3 regions of the Erwinia sp. L03-1 genome follow, and region 3 is predicted to be linked to each of the others. Evidence: predicted binding sites of a transcription regulator. Region 3 holds the regulator's gene; each other region holds the start of a gene.

Region 1 (2,204 bases), 2.0 Mb from region 3:
AGCAGGCCATTGTGGCGGGCGAGCGAATTTTCGAACTGATGGATGCGCCTCGCCAACACTATGGCGCAGACGCAAGACCGCTTGTAACGGGCAGCATTGAGATTACCGATTTGACCTTCGCCTACGATGACCACCGGCCCGTGCTTAACGACATCAATATCACAATACCCTCCCAACGTTTTATTGCGCTGGTGGGACATACCGGCAGCGGCAAAAGTACGCTGGTTAACCTGATGATGGGGTATTACCCGCTGACGCAGGGAGAAATTCGCCTTGATGGGCGGCCGCTTGATTCTTTAAGTCATGATGCACTGCGGCTGGGCGTGGCCATGGTTCAGCAGGATCCTGTGGTGCTGGCTGATACTTTTTTTGCCAACGTTACGCTGGGACGTGATATCAGCGAAGAGCAGGTCTGGCAGGCGCTGGAAACGGTACAGCTTGCTGAACTTGCCCACAGTCTCTCCGACGGTATTTATACCCGTCTTGGTGAGCAGGGTAATAATTTGTCGGTTGGACAGAAACAGCTGCTGGCCATGGCGCGCGTTCTGGTGGCCTCTCCGCAGATTCTAATCCTCGATGAAGCCACGGCTAATATCGATTCAGGCACGGAGCAGGCGGTTCAGAAAGCGCTGGAGATCGTGCGACAGCAAACCACGCTGGTGGTGATCGCCCACCGGTTATCCACTATTACCGAGGCGGATGAAATCCTGGTGTTACACCGTGGTCGCATCGTGGAACAGGGTACCCACCGACAGCTCCAGGAGAAGAAGGGGCGCTACTGGCAAATGTACCAGCTACAGCAGGTAGGGCAGGATCTTGAGGCCGGTAATGTGCTGGCCAGCTAACTACTATGCTGACTGTTGGCTGATAACTGGTAACGGGTAACGGGTAACGGGCAACGGGTAACGGGCAACTGATAAATGATAACTGGTACTAGTAACTGTTAGCTGACAACTGACAACTGATAGCTGGTGACAGCTAACACCTTATTAACCTGCCGCTTCGCTGCACTATTTTCTGGCGTCGGGTTCCTCATTTCAGCCCCGCCTGCACTCACCTGAGGCGCTACGCACCCTAATGGTGCGTTTTTTTTGCCCGCAACCGGCCGCTATAAAGATTCCGCCATTCTGATAAGCAGACAATACCTGGCCCAGCTAGTTTAGCATCTGAAACAGACCACTTTCAGATTTATGGCACAGGCTTTGCTTTATTTAGCCGGTGTCGGGCGAATCAGTCATTTTCAATACCTGGAGGGGATCGTATGAAGCTGGTTACCGTGGTAATCAAACCGTTTAAACTGGAAGATGTGCGAGAAGCACTCTCCTCTATTGGTATTCAGGGGCTTACCGTAACTGAAGTAAAAGGGTTTGGTCGCCAGAAGGGCCATGCAGAACTCTATCGCGGTGCTGAATACAGCGTGAACTTCCTGCCAAAAGTAAAAATAGATATTGCGATTGCAGACGATCAGCTCGACGAAGTGGTTGATGTCATTGGTAAAGCCGCCTATACCGGCAAAATTGGTGACGGCAAAATTTTTGTTGCTGAGCTGGAGCGTGTGATTCGAATCCGTACCGGTGAAACGGACGAAGCGGCACTGTAACCCCGGGGCTAAGAATTGTGATGGGATGGGATAAAATGAATAAAAAAATTGCTAAATTGGGCCTCGCAGGCCTGGCAATGTTACCGTCGCTGGCGATGGCAGCATCGCCACCGGTCGCGGATAAAGCTGACAATGCCTTTATGATGATTTGCACCGCCCTGGTGCTTTTTATGACCTTACCCGGCATTGCGCTGTTTTACGGTGGTCTGATCCGCGCCAAAAATGTGCTCTCCATGCTGACACAGGTTTCTGTCACTTTCGCCATGGTCTGCGTACTGTGGATGATTTACGGCTACTCTCTCGCCTTTAGCGACGGTAACGCTTTCTTCGGCGGTTTCAGCATGGCGATGCTGAAAAACATTCAGCTCACGTCGCTGGTGGGCACTTTCTATCAGTATATCCACGTCTCTTTCCAGGCATCATTCGCCTGCATCACCGTGGGACTGATTGTCGGTTCAATTGCTGAACGCATCCGCTTCTCTGCCGTGCTGATTTTTGTCGCTATCTGGCTGACCTTCTCTTATTTACCTATCGCCCATATGGTCTGGTCGGGTGGCCTGCTGGCGCAGGATGGAGCACTGGATTTTGCGGGTGGCACTGTGGT
Region 2 (2,204 bases), 550 kb from region 3:
GGTCGGGTTAGAGAGGGCGTTAATGGCTTTAGCGTGCTTAATAACGCCGCCGATGTAGAACAGGGCAGTTTCAGACAGGCCGCCGTATTTGTCGCCTGCGAACAGGTTGTTACCGCCTTTGGAGAGAGACATATGGCAGTGCATGCCTGAGCCGTTATCACCAAAGATAGGCTTTGGCATAAAGGTCGCGGTTTTGCCGTAGGCGTGGGCAACGTTGTGTACGACATATTTGTAGATCTGAATTTCATCGGCTTTCTTGGTCATGGTATTGAAGCGGGTAGCCACTTCGTTCTGACCCGCCGTCGCCACTTCGTGGTGATGCGCTTCCACAACCAGACCCATCTGCTCCATGGTCAGACACATGGCAGAACGAATATCCTGCGAAGAGTCGACCGGTGGAACCGGGAAATAGCCGCCTTTCAGACCTGGACGGTGGCCTTTGTTACCGCCTTCGTACTCTTTGCCGGTGTTCCATGCCGCTTCGATATCGTCGATAGCCACGTGAGAGCCGGAGGTGGTCGCGCCGAAGCGGACGTCGTCAAACAGGAAGAACTCAGGCTCCGGGCCAAACAGCACGGTATCGGCAATGCCGGAAGAACGCAGGAAGTCTTCCGCACGCTTGGCAATGGAGCGCGGATCGCGGTCATAACCCTGCATAGTGCCAGGCTCAAGGATATCGCAGCGGATAATCAGCGTGGAATCTTCAAAGAAAGGATCAAGGACCGCGGTGGTCGCATCAGGCATCAGCACCATGTCTGATTCGTTAATGCCTTTCCAGCCGCCAATCGAGGAGCCGTCAAACATCTTGCCTTCCTCGAAGAAGTCAGCATTAACCTGATGAGCAGGAATGGTGACGTGCTGCTCTTTACCCTTGGTGTCGGTAAAGCGCAGATCGACAAATTTGACTTCATGCTCGTTCATCATCGAAAGGACGTGTTCAGCGGACATACATAACTCTCCTGGATTTGGTCATTGTCGTTATGGTAGAGAACTCTGCGGCGAACTTTGCTTATATGGCACAGTCGTCCGATACTAAGATCTCTGACAAGCTATCAACCGTTATGGAAATGGGCATTTATCGCTTACTGAATTAAAGCGAAATCTATGCCAACTTTATTATTTGCCCCAAAAAGCGCTATGATGCGCGCTCTCGCTTAATGAGAGCTGCACCATGATGGAAGTCGCGCACCATTATGGTGCCAATCGGTGCGCTATGCGCACTAATTTGGTGCATTTTTTCGATGGAGTGCATTTCTTGCACTGTAAATGGCTACAAAAGCAATCCTGACAGTTATCTTTAATTGAAATTTGTGATCCTGTTCAGTCCTTCGATTAATCCGTGTACAATAGCGCGCTATTTCTAATGCCTGAGGCAAAGCTGTGATCGAAAATTTGCGTAACATCGCCATTATTGCCCACGTTGACCATGGTAAAACTACCCTGGTTGATAAATTGCTACAGCAGTCCGGTACCTTTGATGCCCGTACTGAAGCAACCGAACGCGTAATGGACTCCAACGATTTGGAGAAAGAGCGTGGGATTACCATCCTCGCAAAAAACACCGCCATTAATTGGAATGACTACCGCATCAACATCGTGGATACCCCAGGACACGCCGACTTCGGCGGTGAGGTTGAGCGTGTGATGTCAATGGTCGACTCGGTGCTGCTGGTTGTGGATGCAATGGATGGCCCTATGCCGCAAACCCGCTTCGTGACCAAAAAAGCCTTCGCTAATGGTCTGAAGCCGATCGTGGTCATCAACAAAGTTGACCGTCCTGGCGCACGTCCAGACTGGGTTGTGGATCAGGTATTTGACCTGTTCGTAAACCTGGATGCGACTGACGAGCAGCTCGACTTCCCGGTTATCTATGCTTCTGCCCTGAACGGTATCGCGGGTCTTGACCATAACGATATGGCAGAAGACATGACCCCGCTGTATCAGGCCATCGTGGATCACGTCTCACCGCCACAGGTTGAGATGGATGCGCCGTTCCAGATGCAGATTTCCCAGCTGGACTATAACAACTACGTTGGCGTTATCGGCATTGGCCGTATCAAACGCGGCAAAGTGAAGCCCAACCAGCAGGTGACCCTCGTTGATAGCGAAGGTAAAACCCGCAACGGTAAAGTGGGTAAAGTGCTGACGCATATGGGTCTTGAGCGTATCGAAGCGACCGAAGCGGAAGCGGGCGATATCATCGC
Region 3 (2,204 bases):
GAGCTTATCTACTAAGCCGTCAATCGCCGCGTACATATCTTTTTCTTCCGAGGTGGCATGCAACTCACCGCCGTTCACATGCAGGGTCGCATCGGCTATCTGCGTAACCTTTTCGACTTTAAGAACAATATAAACCTGATTAATCCGGTCGAAATAGTGCTCCAGCTTAGCAAATTTGGTGGTAACAAATTCGCGCAGGGGATCGGTGATTTCAACATTTAGCCCAGTGATATTGAGTTGCATGCTTTCTTCCTTATCTGTTCGTTCAGACCAGTTGCTTACGCTGATTCGAAGGCGGGATGGATAAAGACTCTCGGTACTTCGCGACGGTACGGCGGGCTACCATGATCCCCTGATCGGAGAGCAGGGTGGTCAGCTTACTGTCGCTAAGAGGTTTGACGGGATTCTCCGTCGAGATTAATTTTTTCACCAGCGCGCGGATTGCCGTTGAGGAGGCTTCGCCTCCGCCTTCGGTGTTCACATGGCTGGAGAAAAAATATTTGAGTTCAAAGATCCCTCGTGGGCTGTGCAGATACTTTTGGGTGGTCACGCGTGAAATGGTTGATTCATGCATATCAACGGCGGTCGCGATATCTGCCAGCACCATCGGGCGCATAAACTCTTCGCCCTGTTCAAAAAAAGCCTGCTGCTGTTCAACGATACAGCAGGTGACCTTCAGCAGCGTATCATTACGGCTCTCAAGACTTTTGATTAGCCATTTCGCTTCCTGAAGATTACTGCGGATAAACTGGCTGTCGCTGTCGCTGCGATTAGCGCTGCCCAGCGAAACATAGTGCTGATTGATTTTAAGGCGCGGCACGCTGTCTGCGTTGAGTTCCACCCTCCAGCGCTGACCGACTTTACGCACTAGTACATCGGGAATGACGTACTCGGGCTCGCCGGTATTGACCGACTGGCCCGGACGCGGATCGAGAGACTGAATCAGCTGCATCGCGCTTTTCAGCACCTCTTCCTTCAGCCGGGTGACGCGCATCAGGCTGCGAAAATCGTGATTCGCCAGCAAATCAAGATGTTCACTGACGATCAGACGGGCTTCCTTCAGGAAGGGCGTATCGGGAAACTGGGAAAGCTGAACCAGCAGGCAGTCGCGAAGATCGCGCGCGCAGACGCCAACGGGATCGAAGCGCTGCACCCGTTTCAACACGGCTTCGACCTCTTCCATGGTGACATCGTCATTGCCCATGCTTTCCTGAATATCATCCAGCGTCACCGTCAGATATCCGGTGGGATCAACCGCATCAATAATCGAAGTGGCAATGGCGCGGTCGGTTTCGCTAAAGGGTGTCAGTTCAACCTGCCACATCAGGTAATCCTGAAGCGACTGGGTGGTTTCCCCCTGATAGACCGGCAGTTCATCATCATGATAGTCGGACCCGGTGCCAGAGGGAGTGCCTGCGGTATAGATCTCATCCCAGGTGGCATCGAGCGGAAGCTCCTCTGGCATATCCTTCTGCTCAAGCGCCTCCCGTGTATCCAGCGCTTCTTTCTCCTCATACTCCTGAGCGTCAACTTCCTCATGAATGTCGGTTTGCTCAAGCAACGGATTACTTTCCAGCGCCAGCTGTATTTCCTGCTGTAGTTCAAGCGTAGAGAGCTGCAGCAGACGAATGGCCTGTTGCAGCTGTGGCGTCATGGCAAGCTGTTGGCTAAGCCTGAGTTGCAAACCTTGCTTCATATTCAGGATAGTAATTCCTCAAAAATTTTACCCGGTCTGAACACCTTATCAGAGTCTGAACTCTTCTCCCAAATAGACGCGTTTAACCTGTTCATCTGCCAGGATTTCTTCCGGGGAACCGTGAGCAATCAGATGGCCCTGACTGACGATATAGGCGCGTTCACAAACGGCCAGCGTTTCGCGAACGTTGTGGTCAGTGATCAGCACGCCCAGACCGCTGTCGCGCAGATGTTCGATGATCTTTTTGATATCAATAACGGAAATCGGATCGACACCGGCAAAGGGCTCATCCAGCAGAATGAACTTTGGATTGGCTGCCAGCGCGCGGGCGATCTCAACGCGGCGGCGTTCACCACCGGACAGCGCCTGGCCGATGTTGTTGCGCAGGTGATCGATGTGGAATTCATTCATCAGCTCGTTGGCGCGATCTTCACGCTGTTCCGTGGTCAGATCGTCACGAATTTGCAGTACCGCCATCAGGTTGTCATACACACTCAGACGGCGAAAG

The links. Region 3 encodes sigma-54, which starts transcription at its own class of promoters, with help from an activator protein. Its sites were predicted from a motif close to GTTGGCACANNTTTCGCTNT; they were not measured.
Region 1: the regulator sigma-54 is predicted to act here: its motif matches at 1,190-1,209, upstream of glnK (P-II family nitrogen regulator).
Region 2: the regulator sigma-54 is predicted to act here: its motif matches at 1,093-1,112, upstream of glnA (glutamate--ammonia ligase).

Annotation. Positions count from the first base shown of each region.
Region 1 covers NZ_CM178762.1:3,360,135-3,362,338, reverse strand. Annotated here, with positions in the region: gene AC4PCC_RS15585 (SmdB family multidrug efflux ABC transporter permease/ATP-binding protein) at 1-845, shown strand, start outside; gene glnK (P-II family nitrogen regulator) at 1,262-1,600, shown strand; gene amtB (ammonium transporter AmtB) at 1,636-2,204, shown strand, end outside.
Region 2 covers NZ_CM178762.1:4,764,461-4,766,664, reverse strand. Annotated here, with positions in the region: gene glnA (glutamate--ammonia ligase) at 1-948, opposite strand, end outside; gene typA (ribosome-dependent GTPase TypA) at 1,381-2,204, shown strand, end outside.
Region 3 covers NZ_CM178762.1:461,319-463,522, forward strand. Annotated here, with positions in the region: gene hpf (ribosome hibernation promoting factor) at 1-243, opposite strand, end outside; gene rpoN (RNA polymerase factor sigma-54) at 266-1,696, opposite strand; gene lptB (LPS export ABC transporter ATP-binding protein) at 1,745-2,204, opposite strand, start outside.